Regions from separate parts of the Klebsiella planticola genome, predicted to be linked through region 1. Evidence: predicted binding sites of a transcription regulator. Region 1 holds the regulator's gene; each other region holds the start of a gene.
What was found. The regulator sigma-54, encoded in region 1, starts transcription at its own class of promoters, with help from an activator protein. The targets are predictions, from matches to a motif close to GTTGGCACANNTTTCGCTNT.

Region 1 (4,909 bases):
GCCGCCAGCCTGCCGGCACTGGCAAAAACCGGCGATACCGATCAACCGATTCACATCGAATCCGATCAGCAGTCACTGGATATGCAGGGTAATGTCGTTACCTTCACCGGTAATGTCGTCGTCACCCAGGGGACCATTAAAATCAACGCCGATAAGGTGGTGGTGACCCGTCCTGGCGGTGAAAAAGGTAAAGAAGTGATCGACGGTTACGGTAATCCGGCAACCTTCTACCAGATGCAGGACAACGGCAAGCCGGTGAAAGGCCGCGCGCAGAAAATGCACTATGAATTGCAGAATGATTTTGTGGTGCTGACCGGCAACGCACACCTGGATCAGCTCGACAGCAACATTCAGGGCGACAAAATCACCTATCTGGTGAAAGAGCAGAAAATGCAGGCGTTCAGCAATAAAGGCGGACGCGTGACGACGGTTCTGGTTCCTTCGCAGCTGCAAGACAAAAGCACCAACCAGCAAAAGAAGGGTAACTAATTCGTTATGGCAACATTAACCGCAAAGAATCTCGCCAAGGCGTATAAAGGCCGCCGCGTGGTGGAAGATGTCAGTCTGACCGTCAACTCTGGCGAGATCGTTGGCCTCCTCGGGCCGAACGGCGCCGGTAAAACCACGACCTTCTACATGGTAGTCGGCATTGTACCGCGCGACGCTGGCAACATTATCATCGACGATGAAGATATCAGCCTGCTGCCGCTGCATGCCCGCGCGCGTCGGGGTATCGGCTATCTGCCGCAGGAAGCCTCCATTTTCCGCCGCCTGAGCGTGTACGATAATTTAATGGCGGTGTTGCAGATTCGTGACGATCTCAGCAGCGAGCAGCGTGAAGACCGCGCGAAAGAGCTGATGGAAGAATTTCACATCGAGCATCTGCGCGACAGCCTCGGTCAGGCGCTGTCCGGCGGTGAACGCCGCCGCGTTGAAATCGCCCGCGCGCTGGCCGCTAATCCGAAATTCATTCTGCTGGATGAGCCTTTTGCCGGGGTTGACCCCATTTCCGTTATTGATATCAAACGCATCATCGAGCATCTGCGCGACAGTGGTCTTGGCGTGCTGATCACCGACCATAACGTCAGGGAGACGCTGGCCGTCTGCGAACGCGCCTATATCGTCAGCCAGGGTCATCTGATCGCCCACGGCACCCCGCAGCAAATCCTTGAAGACGAGCAGGTTAAGCGCGTGTATCTTGGGGAAGACTTCAGACTCTGATAGGGTAGAGGTTACAGACGTTTTAGCCGGAGATATTAGCCCTGAATATGAAGCAAGGTTTGCAATTAAGGCTAAGCCAACAGCTTGCCATGACGCCACAACTGCAACAGGCTATTCGCTTGCTGCAGCTGTCCACGTTAGAACTCCAGCAAGAACTCCAGCAGGCGCTGGAGAGTAATCCGCTGCTTGAGCAAACCGATCTTCACGAAGAGGTAGAAACCAAAGAGGTCGAGGACCGCGAATCGCTGGACACCGTCGACGCTCTTGAACAAAAAGATATGCCGGAAGAGCTGCCGCTCGACGCCAGCTGGGATGAAATCTACACCGCTGGCACTCCGTCCGGAAACGGCGTTGACTACCAGGACGACGAACTGCCTGTCTATCAAGGCGAAACGACCCAAAGCCTGCAGGATTACCTGATGTGGCAGGTTGAACTGACGCCGTTTACCGACACCGACCGCGCCATCGCCACGTCGATTGTCGATGCCGTTGATGACACCGGCTATCTCACCATTCGGCTGGAAGATATTGTCGAGAGTATCGACGATGACGAAATTGGTCTCGAAGAAGTTGAAGCGGTGCTAAAGCGTATTCAGCGCTTTGACCCGGTCGGCGTCGCGGCAAAAGATCTGCGCGACTGTCTGCTGGTTCAGCTTTCCCAATATGCCAAAGAGACGCCGTGGCTGGAAGAAGCCCGACTGATCATCAGCGATCATCTCGATCTGCTCGCCAACCATGATTTCCGCTCCCTGATGCGCGTCACCCGACTGAAAGAAGAGGTGCTGAAAGAAGCCGTTAATCTCATCCAGTCCCTCGATCCGCGCCCCGGTCAGTCGATCCAGACCAGCGAACCGGAATACGTCATTCCCGACGTACTGGTACGTAAGGTCAGTGGTCGCTGGGTAGTGGAGCTTAACTCCGACAGCATCCCACGCCTGAAGATTAATCAGCATTACGCGGCCATGGGCAACAGCGCGCGCAATGATGCAGACAGCCAGTTTATCCGCAGCAACCTGCAGGAAGCTCGCTGGCTGATCAAGAGTCTGGAAAGCCGCAATGATACGCTGCTGCGCGTCAGCCGCTGCATCGTCGAACAGCAGCAGGCCTTCTTCGATCAGGGTGAAGAGTTCATGAAACCGATGGTGCTGGCGGATATTGCTCAGGCCGTCGAAATGCATGAATCCACCATTTCACGCGTTACCACCCAAAAATATCTGCACAGTCCGCGCGGTATTTTTGAGCTGAAATATTTCTTTTCCAGCCACGTGAATACGGAAGGCGGCGGCGAGGCATCGTCGACGGCCATTCGTGCGCTGGTGAAGAAGTTAATCGCCGCGGAGAATCCCGCGAAGCCGTTGAGTGACAGTAAGCTGACCACCATCCTGTCCGAACAGGGTATCATGGTGGCACGTCGTACCGTCGCTAAGTACCGAGAGTCTTTATCCATTCCGCCATCTAACCAGCGTAAACAACTGGTTTGATACAACCGATAAGGAAGACACTATGCAGCTCAACATTACAGGACACAACGTCGAGATCACCCCTGCACTGCGTGAATTCGTTAATGCGAAGTTCAGCAAGCTGGAGCAGTTTTTCGACAGGATCAATCAGGTCTATATTGTGTTAAAAGTAGAGAAGGTGACGCAAATTGCGGATGCCAATCTGCATGTCAACGGTGGCGAAATCCATGCCAGTGCGGAAGGGCAGGATATGTATGCCGCTATCGATGGACTCATCGATAAGCTGGCAAGACAGTTAACAAAACATAAAGATAAACTAAAACAACACTAATTGTCCGGGCGCCGCCCTTGCCTGCTGCCGGCTTTCATCGGCGGCAGGCGAGGGGCGCGCTCAGGTGAAATTATGATGAACAACGATTCGGCTCTACAACTGAGCAACGTCCTTAACCAGGAATGTACCCGTAGCCAGGTTCACTGCCAGAGCAAAAAGCGCGCGCTGGAAATCATCAGTGAACTGGCAGCAAAACAGTTAGGTTTGCCACCGCAGGTGGTGTTTGAGGCGATCCTTACCCGCGAGAAAATGGGCAGTACCGGGATTGGCAACGGGATTGCCATTCCGCACGGCAAACTCGAAGAGGATACGCTGCGCGCCGTCGGCGTGTTTGTCCAGCTGGAGACTCCGATCGCCTTTGATGCCATCGACAACCAGCCGGTCGATCTGCTGTTTGCGCTTCTGGTCCCGGCTGACCAGACCAAAACCCATCTGCATACGCTGTCGCTGGTCGCAAAACGACTGGCGGATAAAACGATTTGCCGCCGCCTGCGCGCGGCGCAAAGCGATGAAGAGCTGTATGAGATCATCACCGAAGCAGGAAGCAACGATGACGTATAACGGCCGTCGCCCCCTACCCTTTATCGTACTGAGGAGAAACGGTACATGGTACTGATGATCGTCAGTGGCCGCTCAGGCTCGGGGAAATCCGTCGCTCTGCGGGCGCTGGAAGATATGGGCTTCTACTGCGTAGATAACCTGCCGGTAGTGCTGTTGCCTGAGCTGGCGAGATCGCTGGCCGACAGAAACATCTCTGCCGCCGTCAGCATTGACGTGCGTAACATGCCGGAATCGCCAGAGATCTTTGAACAGGCGATGAAAAATCTGCCTGAGGCATTTTCCCCTCAGCTGCTGTTCCTTGATGCTGACCGCAATACGCTGATCCGCCGCTACAGCGACACCCGTCGTCTGCATCCGCTATCAAGCAAAAATCTGTCGCTGGAAAGCGCGATTGACGAAGAGAGCGCCCTGCTGGAGCCGCTGCGTTCCCGCGCCGACCTGATCGTCGATACTTCAGAGATGTCGGTACATGAGCTGGCGGAAATGCTCCGTACCCGTCTGCTCGGCAAGCGCGAACGTGAGCTGACCATGGTCTTTGAATCCTTTGGCTTTAAGCACGGTATCCCGATTGATGCCGATTACGTCTTTGACGTACGCTTCCTGCCAAACCCGCACTGGGATCCGAAACTGCGTCCAATGACCGGTCTGGATAAACCGGTGGCCGCCTTCCTTGACCGGCACACGGAAGTTCACAATTTTATTTACCAGACCCGCAGCTATCTTGAGCTATGGTTACCGATGCTGGAAACCAATAATCGCAGCTATCTGACGGTGGCGATTGGTTGTACCGGCGGTAAACACCGTTCGGTCTACATTGCCGAACAGCTGGCTGATTACTTCCGCTCACGCGGTAAGAACGTGCAGTCTCGCCATCGGACGCTGGAAAAACGCAAATCATGACCGTAAAGCAGATCGTTGAAATCACCAATAAGCTGGGGATGCATGCCCGCCCGGCGATGAAGTTGTTTGAGCTGATGCAGAATTATGATGCGGAAGTCCTGCTGCGCAACGACGAGGGGACGGAAGCGGAAGCCAATAGCGTCATTGCCCTGCTGATGCTCGACTCTGCCAAAGGTCGGCAAATCGAGATTGAAGCCAACGGTCCGCAGGAAGTCGAGGCGCTGGCAGCGGTTATCGCGCTGTTCAACGCCGGTTTTGACGAAGACTAAGCATTCCCGCCTCTTCCCCGGCTGTACAACGCTGACCGGGGCTATTGTTTCTGTCGTGACCTCACTTCAGCTTGTTCGCCTGCATAAATCCTTCTCCGCCTAACTGACGCATCTGACGCAGGATCCACGCCTGCCGACTGCGGACATAGCCGGACGGCGCATCGGCG
Region 2 (4,909 bases), 590 kb from region 1:
ATCAGCGCGCCGCTATCGCCAAACGCCTGCCAGGCCCAACCCCAGGCGAGCAGATTTGCCACAATCAGTCCCAGCACCAGCGCAGCGGCACGCGGCTGCTGGCGTAAAATTGTCACGATCATGATGATATCCTGTGAGCCTGCCGACGGGCCGCGGCCACGACCGCCTGACCAAACGCGATTGCCCCATCTCCGGCAGGTAGCTGCTGCGGAAACAGCAGAGTAAAATCCGCCAGATAAAAGGTCAATCGTGAGACCAGCAGCCGGTTATGCAACACGCCGCCGCTGAATGCCAACGTAGTCATCCCGCGCGACGTTGCACAATCGCGCGCCATCTCTGCCACTCCGCGGGCCAGCGCATCGTGAAAAGCCCAGGCTTTTTGTTCACGGCTCGCCCGCCACCCCAGCCACTGCGGCCAGAACGCGGCCAGATCCAGCTCCCCCGCCTGCCACGGCAGGCGAACAGGATGCGCAACGCCATCGCAGGCGGTGGCCAACGCCTCCAGCCGGCAGGCCGCCTCCCCCTCATAGCTCAGGCTATCCGGCGCGCAGCCCAGCGCGCAGGCCACCGCATCGAACAGGCGCCCGCAGGATGACGCCTTCGGCGCATTCATTCCCCGCTCAATAGCCCGCGCCAGCAGCGGCCAGTTATGCTGGCGCAGCGCCGCGGTTTGCGCATCGTTTTGCCAGTCATCAACGTAGGCCAGGCAGTGGGCCAGCAAATTACGCCACGGTTGACGAGCCGCCAGATCGCCGCCGGGGAGCGCCACCGCCGGCAGTCCGCCCAGGCGTTCGCACTGCCGGTAATTCACCCGCAGGCACTCGCCGCCCCACAGCGCGCCGTTTTCCCCCATGCCGATACCGTCGAGGACCACGGCAATCACATCGCCGCCATCCAGCGGCCAGCCGTGTTCCGCCAGGCAGGCGGCGGCATGAGCATGGTGATGCAGGACGCGCTCTACCGGCAGCGCCAACGAGGCCGCCCACTGCGTCGAACGGTAGCCCGGATGCGCATCGCTGACCACCAGACTGGGGGTAAAGCCATAAACCGCCTGCATCAGACGCCGCGCCTGATGCCACTGCTGTTCTACGCCTTCATCGCCGAGGTCGCCGAAGTGCTGACTCACTACCGCCTGCTCTCCGCGCGCCAGACAAAAGGTATTTTTCATATCGGCGCCGAGGCACAGCAGCGGCGGCACGTCGTGAAACCCCGGCGGTAACGGCATTGCGTCAGGCACATAGCCCCGCGAACGCCGTAGCATTTCACCACTTTGCCGCATCACCGAGTCGTCCATCCGCTGCACGATGTCGCGATTGTGCAGCAGAAAGCCATCGGCAATCCCGGCCAAATCGCGCAGCGCATCGGCGTTGGCGATCGCCGGCGGCCGCCCGCTCAGGTTGCCGGAGGTCATCACCAGAGGGCGCGCCAACGCCTGCAAAACCAGATGCTGCAACGGATTAGATGGCAGCATCACCCCCACTTCATTCAGCGCTGGCGCAATGTCGTCACACAGGCCATCGACCTGCGATTTCTCTATCAATACGATGGGCGCCGCGGGTGAAGTCAGTAACGCCTGCGCCGCTTCCGCCAGGCTATCCGCCGCCGGCAGCATCACCGCCAGCGGCTTTGCCGGACGATGTTTGCGTGCGCGTAACGCCGCCACCGCGCGCGGATTGCCGGCATCGCACACCAGATGAAAACCGCCCACGCCCTTGATGGCGACAATCTGCCCGGCCTGTAGCTGATGAATCGCCGCCTGCAATGCCGCTTCTCCGACCAGCGACTCGCCTTGCGCGCGCCACTCCAGACGCGGGCCGCAGTCGGCGCAGGCTACCGGCTGAGCATGAAAACGTCGGTCGCCAGGGTGGCGGTACTCGGCCTCGCAGCGCGGACAGAGTGGAAAAGGAGCCATCGAGGTAAAGGGGCGGTCATAGGGCATCGCGCGAATAATGGTGAAACGCGGCCCACAGTGAGTACAGTTAATAAACGGGTAGCGATAGCGGCGCTCCTGCGGATTGTTCATCTCCGCCAGGCACGCCGGGCAGGTGGCCGCATCGGGCACAATCTGGGTACGCATACTTCCGCCGCCGCTTTCGCGGATGGCGAAATCCTGCGGCGGCGTACGCCAGTGAAACGGCCGGGTTTCCACGCTGTCGATACGCGCCAGCGGCGGGCAGCGGCGGGTCAGCGCGGCGAGAAACGCCGCCTCATCGCCCAGCAGGCGCACCAGTACGCCGTCACCGTCGTTACATACGTCGCCGCAGCGAGCTGACTGCTGCGCCAGCTGCCAGACAAAGGGGCGGAAGCCCACCCCCTGTACTTTACCGCGAATGCGAATCTGCACCCCGTTCATCGTGCCGCCTTACCAGGCCAGCGCCGTACGACGACGTTTTTCGATATTCATCTGCTCAAGCTTATTGCGGTCCACGCAAATCAGCGCATGCGTCGGGCAGGCCTCTATACAGGCGGGGCCCTCCTCCCGGTGATGGCAAAGATCGCATTTATTGGCTTCCGCTTTTTCCGCCATCACGTTCAGCCCGGCACCGCTATGACGAATCACCGGACGCACCACCACCTCCATCGCGCCGTACGGACAGGCCACCACGCAGGTTTTGCAGCCGATGCAGCGCTCCTGCATCACGTGAATAAAGCCTTTATCCCTGGCGATCGCGCCGTTCGGACAGACGTTGGCGCACGGCGCGTCTTCACATTGGCGGCAGGCGGTCGCCGTCGAGACGTTGACGCCTTTGATCACATGGATACGCGGTAAGAAGGATTTTGGCGTCAGCGCGGCGCAGTCCTGATTTTCCTGATGAGAGACCACGCAGGCCACTTCACAGGTGCGGCAGCCGATGCATTTGCTCGCGTCGGCAATAATGAAACGGTTCATCCATTTCTCCAGCAGTAAGAAGGTTACGCGGCGGAGTATGCATAATACGTTCCAACTTTTATCGCACTGATAATAAAGGAAATGAATCACATATAGGCGGGGAACAGATTCTGTCATCGTCACATCTGACGATGACAGATGACGACGTCAGGCGAACGGTCCCGGGGCAATAGAGTCACGTTCAAGCAGCTCGCCGGGGAAGGTTTGCTGATATTTTAAATCACCGCCGTCGAGCATAAAGATCAGTCGGTTAATGCTCTCCTTGATCATCTCCGTCACCGGTATCTTGACGCTGGAGAGCGCCGGAACCATATACGGCGCCAGCACGATATCATCGAAGCCGATGACCGAGACCTGTTGCGGAATCCGCACGCCCTGCTGATGTAGCTGCTTCATCGCGCCAATTGCCATGTCGTCATTGCTCGCCACCAGCGCACTGTAACGGGCATCGCGCTGACGCAGCGTCTCTACGCCAGCAGCGCCGCTTTCCGGGGTCCATTTGCCCTCAACGATCAGGTCATTATGCAGCGAAATCCCGTGTTTCGTCAGCGCATCTTTATAGCCGGAAAGGCGTTCAATCCCGGTAGGCGAATCCAGCGAGCCGGTGATAAACGCGATATCACGATGGCCGTGGGCAATCAGTTTTTCGACCGCCGTAAACGCCGAGGCTTTTTGATCGGACCAGACGCAGTGGCTGGCGTTGCGCCGCAGTCGGCGGTTGAGCACCATAATCGGCTGCGGCTGGTTTTCTACGATTTCATCCATTTCATCAACGCTGAGAAAACGCGGATAGATGATAATGGCATCGCAGCGCAGGTCGAGCAGGTACTGGATCGCCTCGCGCTCTTCTTCCGCGCTGTGCTTGCCGTCGGCCAGAATCAGCTGCCGTCCCTTGTCTTCCGTCATCCGCGCAACGTGAAACAACAACTCGCTAAAATAGACCCCGTGATAAAGGGTGTTGGTTACCACCAGCCCCAGCGTCTGGCTCTTTTTGGTAGCCAGATTACGCGCCAGCAGATTGGGCCGGTAGCCGCTTTCCGCTACGGCCTGAAATACGCGATCTTTCGTTTCCTGGCTGACATAGCCGTTGCCCGACAGTACCCGGGAAACGGTCGCCTTCGATACTCCCGCGCGTTTCGCCACCTCCAGCATCGTTGCCATGTTGTTCTTCCTGTTGCAAAAGATGCCCGCAGTGTACTGCACGCCTCGCCGTTTTACAGCTTTGACTCGCGCGCAGCGCAGATTCTTTTTCATTTCACATAGCGATCAAAATCACAAAAATTAAAAATGATTTTTTTAGATCTTGTTAGAACAAATGAAACTCATCATGATTTTGTGGAACCGGTTTCCTACATATCCCTGATAGCGCACGATCCTCAGGTGCGATAACCAGCCAGTACCCTATTGATTAAACAGGATAAAATCCGATGTCTAAAAATTACGCAGCCCTGGCAAAGCAAATTCTGACGGCAACAGGCGGGGCGGATAACATCACGGCAGTCACCCACTGTATGACCCGTCTGCGTTTTGTGGTCAAAGATGATGCGCGGGTGGACAGCGCCGCGCTCAAAAGCCTGAAAGGCGTGCTTGGCGTGGTGCGCAGCGACAATCAGTGTCAGGTGATCATCGGCAATACGGTATCGCAGGCGTTTCGCGAAGTGGTCAACCTGCTGCCGGACAATATGCGCCCCGCGGAACCTCAGGGAAAACCGCCGCTGACGTTAAAACGTATCGGCGCCGGGATCCTCGATGCGCTGATCGGCACCATGTCACCGCTGATCCCTGCCATCATCGGCGGATCGATGGTCAAACTGCTGGCGATGATCCTCGAGATGAGCGGCGTCCTGCCTAAAGGTTCGCCCACGCTGACCATTTTGACCGTTATCGGCGACGGCGCCTTTTTCTTCCTGCCGCTGATGGTCGCCGCCTCTGCGGCGGTAAAATTCAAAACCAATATGTCGCTGGCGATTGCCATTGCCGGGGTGCTGGTCCATCCGAGCTTTATTGAGCTGATGGCAA
Region 3 (4,909 bases), 590 kb from region 1:
GGCCGCAAAGCCCGAGCCGATGATCACGATACCATCGCTCATACCGCCTCCGTTGCCAGGACATCAAATACCTCTTTACCGAGAGAGCATTCCGGGCACAGGAAGTTATCCGGGACCTCGCTCCACGGCGTCCCCGGCTGGACATCCTGGTTCGGCTCGCCTGTCGCCGGATCGTAAACCCACTGGCAGACGCTGCACTGCATCGACGGGCCGAGATCGGCTGCCGCAGCGGCGGCACAAGCGCAGTTTTCCTGTTCCGGCCCGCTCTGTGCTGCGGCGACCGGCAGCGGCGAGAGCGCCCACTGGCGGGCAATTTCACGGCCGTGTTCGCGGCACAGCTCCAGCGCGTCGAGGTCCGGGCGCCATTTGGCCTTCAGGCTCAGCGACATTTCAAAACCGGCATCCTGTAAACGGGTGGACAGGCGATCGACCGCACCGCCGCTCCAGCCGTGAGAGCCGAAGGCGCTGGCGCGCTTATTGCGAAAACGCAGGCCGGTCATCTCCTCCACCAGGCCGGCGATTTTCGGCATCATCACGTTATTCATGGTCGAGGTGCCCACTAACACCCCTTTTGAGCGGAAGACGTTGGTCAGAATTTCGTTTTTGTCGCTGCGGGCGACGTTAAAGATTTTTACCGCTACGCGCGGGTCCACGTCGGTAATTCCCTGGGCGATGGCATCGGCCATCATGCGGGTGTTGTTGGACATGGTGTCGTAGAAGAGAGTGATGCGATCTTCCTGATAATCCGCCGCCCATTTCAGGTACAGCTCGACGATTTGCGTCGGGTTGTCGCGCCAGACCACGCCGTGGGAGGTGGCGATCATATCCACCGGCAGGTTGAAGCCGAGGATCTCGGTAATTTTTGGCGTCACCAGGCGGCTGAACGGCGTCAGGATATTGGCGTAGTAGCGCTGGCACTGTTCGAACAGCTCGGTCTGATCGACTTCGTCATTAAACAGGTGCTCGTCGCAGTAGTGTTGGCCGAAGGCGTCGTTGCTGAACAGTACCGCGTCGCCGGTCATGTAGGTCATCATGCTGTCCGGCCAGTGCAACATTGGCGTTTCGACGAAGATCAGCTGCTTGCCATTGCCGATGTCGAGGCTGTCGCCGGTTTTCACCACGTTAAAGTTCCACTCCGGGTGATGGTGATGGCCGGTTATGGAGTCAATGGCGTTGGCGGTGCAGTAAATCGGAGTATCCGGGATACTGTTCATCAGCTCGGTTAGCGCACCGGCATGGTCTTCTTCCGCGTGGTTAATCACGATGTAGTCAATATCGGCAAGATCGATCTCGCTGCGCAGGTTCTGCACGAACTCGCGGCTGAATTTATGATCGACGGTATCAATCAGCACATTTTTCTCTTCACGGATGAGATAGCTGTTATAGCTGCTGCCGCGCAGCGTTTTGTATTCGGTGCCGTGAAAATCACGCACTTCCCAGTCACGTTGGCCAACCCAATGAATATTATTTTTAACCAGAATAGACATAGCAACCTCAATTAATTCAGCGTGTTCAAATAAGATGAATTGCTTATATCAAGTTACGTGCCAACTTTTTAATTGATTGATTTTAAATATATTATGTGTTTTTGCTTAAACTGATTGCTGTCAAAATGACAATGGTTAAAATAGTCGTTATGACAATAATCACTGTCAAAACGACAATGAGGCTGCAATGAGCTTTTCCGTAGAGGTACTGGCGAAAATCGCCATTGATTTACAAAGCGATATTGGTCACGCCGATCGATTCTCGCGTCTGATAGCCACCCTGCGGCAGGTGCTGGGATGCGATGCCTCGGCGCTGCTGCGCTACGACGCTCATCAGTTTGTGCCGCTGGCTATCGACGGACTGGCGCAGGATGTGCTGGGGCGACGCTTTGCGCTGGCCGGGCACCCGCGGCTGGAGGCGATTGCTCGCGCGGGGGATGTCGTCCGCTTCCCGGCGGACAGCGATCTGCCCGACCCTTATGACGGGCTGATTCCCGGCCAGGAGAGCCTCAAGGTCCACGCCTGCGTGGGGCTGCCGCTGTTTGCCGGACAAACCCTGATAGGCGCATTGACCCTCGACGGTATGGACGCCGACCGTTTCGATAGCTTCAGCGATGAGGAGCTACGGCTGATTGCCGCGCTGGTGGCAGGAGCGCTGAATAACGCGCTGCTCATTGCCCGCCTCGAAAATCAGAACGTGCTGCCGGAGGCGAGCGCGAGCTATACGCCCCCCGACCGCCAGGAGATTATCGGCCTGTCGGCGCCGATACAGCAGCTGAAAAAAGAGATTGATATCGTCGCCGCGTCGGATTTGAACGTGCTGATTAGCGGCGAAACAGGCACCGGCAAAGAGCTGGTGGCGAAAGCGGTCCACCAGGGGTCGCCGCGGGCGGCCAATCCGCTGATCTATCTGAACTGTGCGGCGCTGCCGGAGAGCGTGGCCGAAAGCGAGCTGTTCGGACATGTGAAAGGGGCGTTTACCGGGGCTATCAGCCACCGCAGCGGCAAGTTTGAAATGGCCGATAACGGGACCCTGTTTCTTGATGAGATTGGCGAGCTGTCGCTGGCGCTGCAGGCCAAGCTGCTGCGCGTATTGCAGTATGGCGATATCCAACGCGTGGGCGACGATCGCAGCCTGAGGGTTGACGTGCGGGTACTGGCGGCCACCAACCGCGATCTGCGCCAGGAGGTGATTGCCGGCCGTTTTCGCGCCGATCTCTATCATCGCCTGAGCGTGTTTCCGCTCTCGGTGCCGGCGCTGCGCGATCGTGACGATGACGTGGTGCTGTTAGCTGGATATTTCTGCGAACAGTGTCGTTTGCGGATGGGGCTGGCGCAGGTGGTGCTGAGCGACGCCACGCGGGCAAGTCTGCGCAGTTGGCCGTGGCCTGGCAACGTGCGCGAGCTGGAACATGCGATTCATCGCGCGGTAGTGCTGGCGCGGGCGACGCAGGCTGGCGATGAGGTGCGGCTGGATCCGACGCATTTTCAGTTTGCCGTCGACGCGCCCGGACTGCCCGCCGCGACATCGGCGGTGCCGATGCAGGCGATCAATCTGCGCGCGGCGACTGAGGCATTCCAGCGCGAGGCGATTTCCCGCGCGTTAGCGGATAACCATCGCAACTGGGCCGCTGCCGCCCGCGCGCTGGCGCTGGATGTCGCCAACCTGCACCGGCTGGCGAAACGTCTGGGGCTTAAAGAATCCCGGCCTGATAGAAGTTCTGCAGGTTAATCGCTCCAACCAGAAGGCCGTTTTCGTCGACCACCGGGGCGGCGCTGATTTTGTGCTTCATCAGCCGCTCTTTGGCTTCGACCGCGCGGCTTTCCGCCTGCAGGGTGACGCCGTTGCGGGTCATCGCCTGGGCAACGGCATCGTTGAGCGTCCCGCCGCCGACCAGCCAGCGGCGCAGGTCGCCATCGGTGAAGACGCCCTGCACGCGGTTTTGCGCATCGCAGACCGCGACCAGACCCAGCCCGGTACGACTTAACTCCAGCATCGCGTCCATCACGCGGGTATCAAGGTCGACGCGTGGGACATCGTCATCGCGGCGCATCAGATGGTGAACTTTGTTCAGCAGCCGCGCGCCGAGGGCGCCGGCGGGGTGTGAACGGGCGAAGTCTTCTTCATTGAAACCGCGGGCCTGCATGACCGCCATTGCCAGCGCGTCGCCGAGCATCAGGGTGTTGACGGTGCTGGAGGTGGGGGCCAGATGCATCGGGCAGGCTTCGCGTTCGACGGCGATATCCAGTACCGCTTTTGCCGCCAGCGCCAGCGGGGATTGCGATTTTCCGGTCATCGCCAGCAGCGGGATCCCTTTTTCTTCCAGACGCGGAACGATGAGATCCAGCTCTTTGGCGCTGCCGGAGTAAGAGATAAATAGCATCACGTCACGACCATCAAGCATCCCGAGATCGCCGTGCAGCGCCTCCGCCGGATGGACGAAAAAGGCCGGGGTGCCGGTACTGGCGAAAGTGGCCGCCAGTTTTTTGCCAATATGGCCTGATTTACCGATACCGGAGACCACCAGTTTCCCTTCGCAGTGGATGATGGTTTCCGCCGCGCGGATGAAGTCGTCGCCCAGGCGTTCAGGCAGGCGGCTGGCCTCCTGTAGCTCCAGCATCAGGGTCTGGCGTCCGGCTTCTAACAGAAAGTTACTCATGTTCTTCTCCAGTAATAATCACTTCGATGCCTTTCTTTTCCAGCGCCCGCTGGAATGTCGGGTCAATACCGGCATCGGTAATCAGCTTATCCACGCGCTCGAGGCCGCAGACGATGTTCGGGCTCTTACGGCCAAACTTTGATGAGTCGGCCATCAGGATCACTTCTCTGGCGGCATTGCACATCGCTTTACTGACGGTATAAACCTCGTTGAAGGTCGTCACGCCGGCGTTCAGGTCGATGCCGTCGGTACCCATAAACAGTTTGTCGAAGCTGAACTGCTCGAAGGCATTTTCCGCCAGCTGTCCGTGAAAGGAGGCCGATTTTTTACGGAAGGTGCCGCCGGGCATCAGGATCGTTTGTTCATTATCCAGTTCGGAGAGGGCGTTGACGATATGCAGGCTGTTGGTCATGACCGTGATGTTATTGAAGCGGCTGAGCAGCGGCACCATCTGCAGCACCGTGCTGCCGGCATCGAGGATGATCGAATCGCCATCGTGGATGTAGTGCACCGCTGTTTCGGCGATCAGCGCTTTTTTATGGGTGTTAATGAGCGTCTTATGATCGATGGGTGGGTCGGGCTCATCTTTGTTGAGGACCACGCCACCGTAGGTGCGAATAACGGTGCCGGCATTTTCGAGGATCACCAGATCCTTGCGTATGGTGGTGCCGGTGGTGTCGAAGTGTTGCGCCAGCTCTTCAACCGAGCATTTACCCTGCGCTTGCAGGTGCTCAACAATGGCTGCCTGGCGCTGACGTGGTT

Region 2: the regulator sigma-54 is predicted to act here: its motif matches at 2,927-2,946, upstream of hydN (electron transport protein HydN).
Region 3: the regulator sigma-54 is predicted to act here: its motif matches at 1,533-1,552, upstream of norV (anaerobic nitric oxide reductase flavorubredoxin).

The regions. Positions count from the first base shown of each region.
Region 1 covers NZ_CP026047.1:1,167,623-1,172,531, forward strand. The annotation lists gene lptA (lipopolysaccharide ABC transporter substrate-binding protein LptA) at 1-489, shown strand, start outside; gene lptB (LPS export ABC transporter ATP-binding protein) at 496-1,221, shown strand; gene rpoN (RNA polymerase factor sigma-54) at 1,269-2,702, shown strand; gene hpf (ribosome hibernation promoting factor) at 2,725-3,012, shown strand; gene ptsN (PTS IIA-like nitrogen regulatory protein PtsN) at 3,085-3,573, shown strand; gene rapZ (RNase adapter RapZ) at 3,619-4,473, shown strand; gene npr (PTS phosphocarrier protein NPr) at 4,470-4,742, shown strand; gene mtgA (monofunctional biosynthetic peptidoglycan transglycosylase) at 4,804-4,909, opposite strand, start outside.
Region 2 covers NZ_CP026047.1:580,520-585,428, forward strand. The annotation lists gene MC50_RS02735 (HoxN/HupN/NixA family nickel/cobalt transporter) at 1-122, opposite strand, end outside; gene hypF (carbamoyltransferase HypF) at 119-2,353, opposite strand; gene hydN (electron transport protein HydN) at 2,363-2,890, opposite strand; gene MC50_RS02750 (LacI family DNA-binding transcriptional regulator) at 3,038-4,051, opposite strand; gene ascF (PTS cellobiose/arbutin/salicin transporter subunit IIBC) at 4,318-4,909, shown strand, end outside.
Region 3 covers NZ_CP026047.1:573,025-577,933, reverse strand. The annotation lists gene norW (NADH:flavorubredoxin reductase NorW) at 1-42, opposite strand, end outside; gene norV (anaerobic nitric oxide reductase flavorubredoxin) at 39-1,487, opposite strand; gene norR (nitric oxide reductase transcriptional regulator NorR) at 1,675-3,219, shown strand; gene gutQ (arabinose-5-phosphate isomerase GutQ) at 3,182-4,147, opposite strand; gene srlR (glucitol operon DNA-binding transcriptional repressor SrlR) at 4,140-4,909, opposite strand, start outside.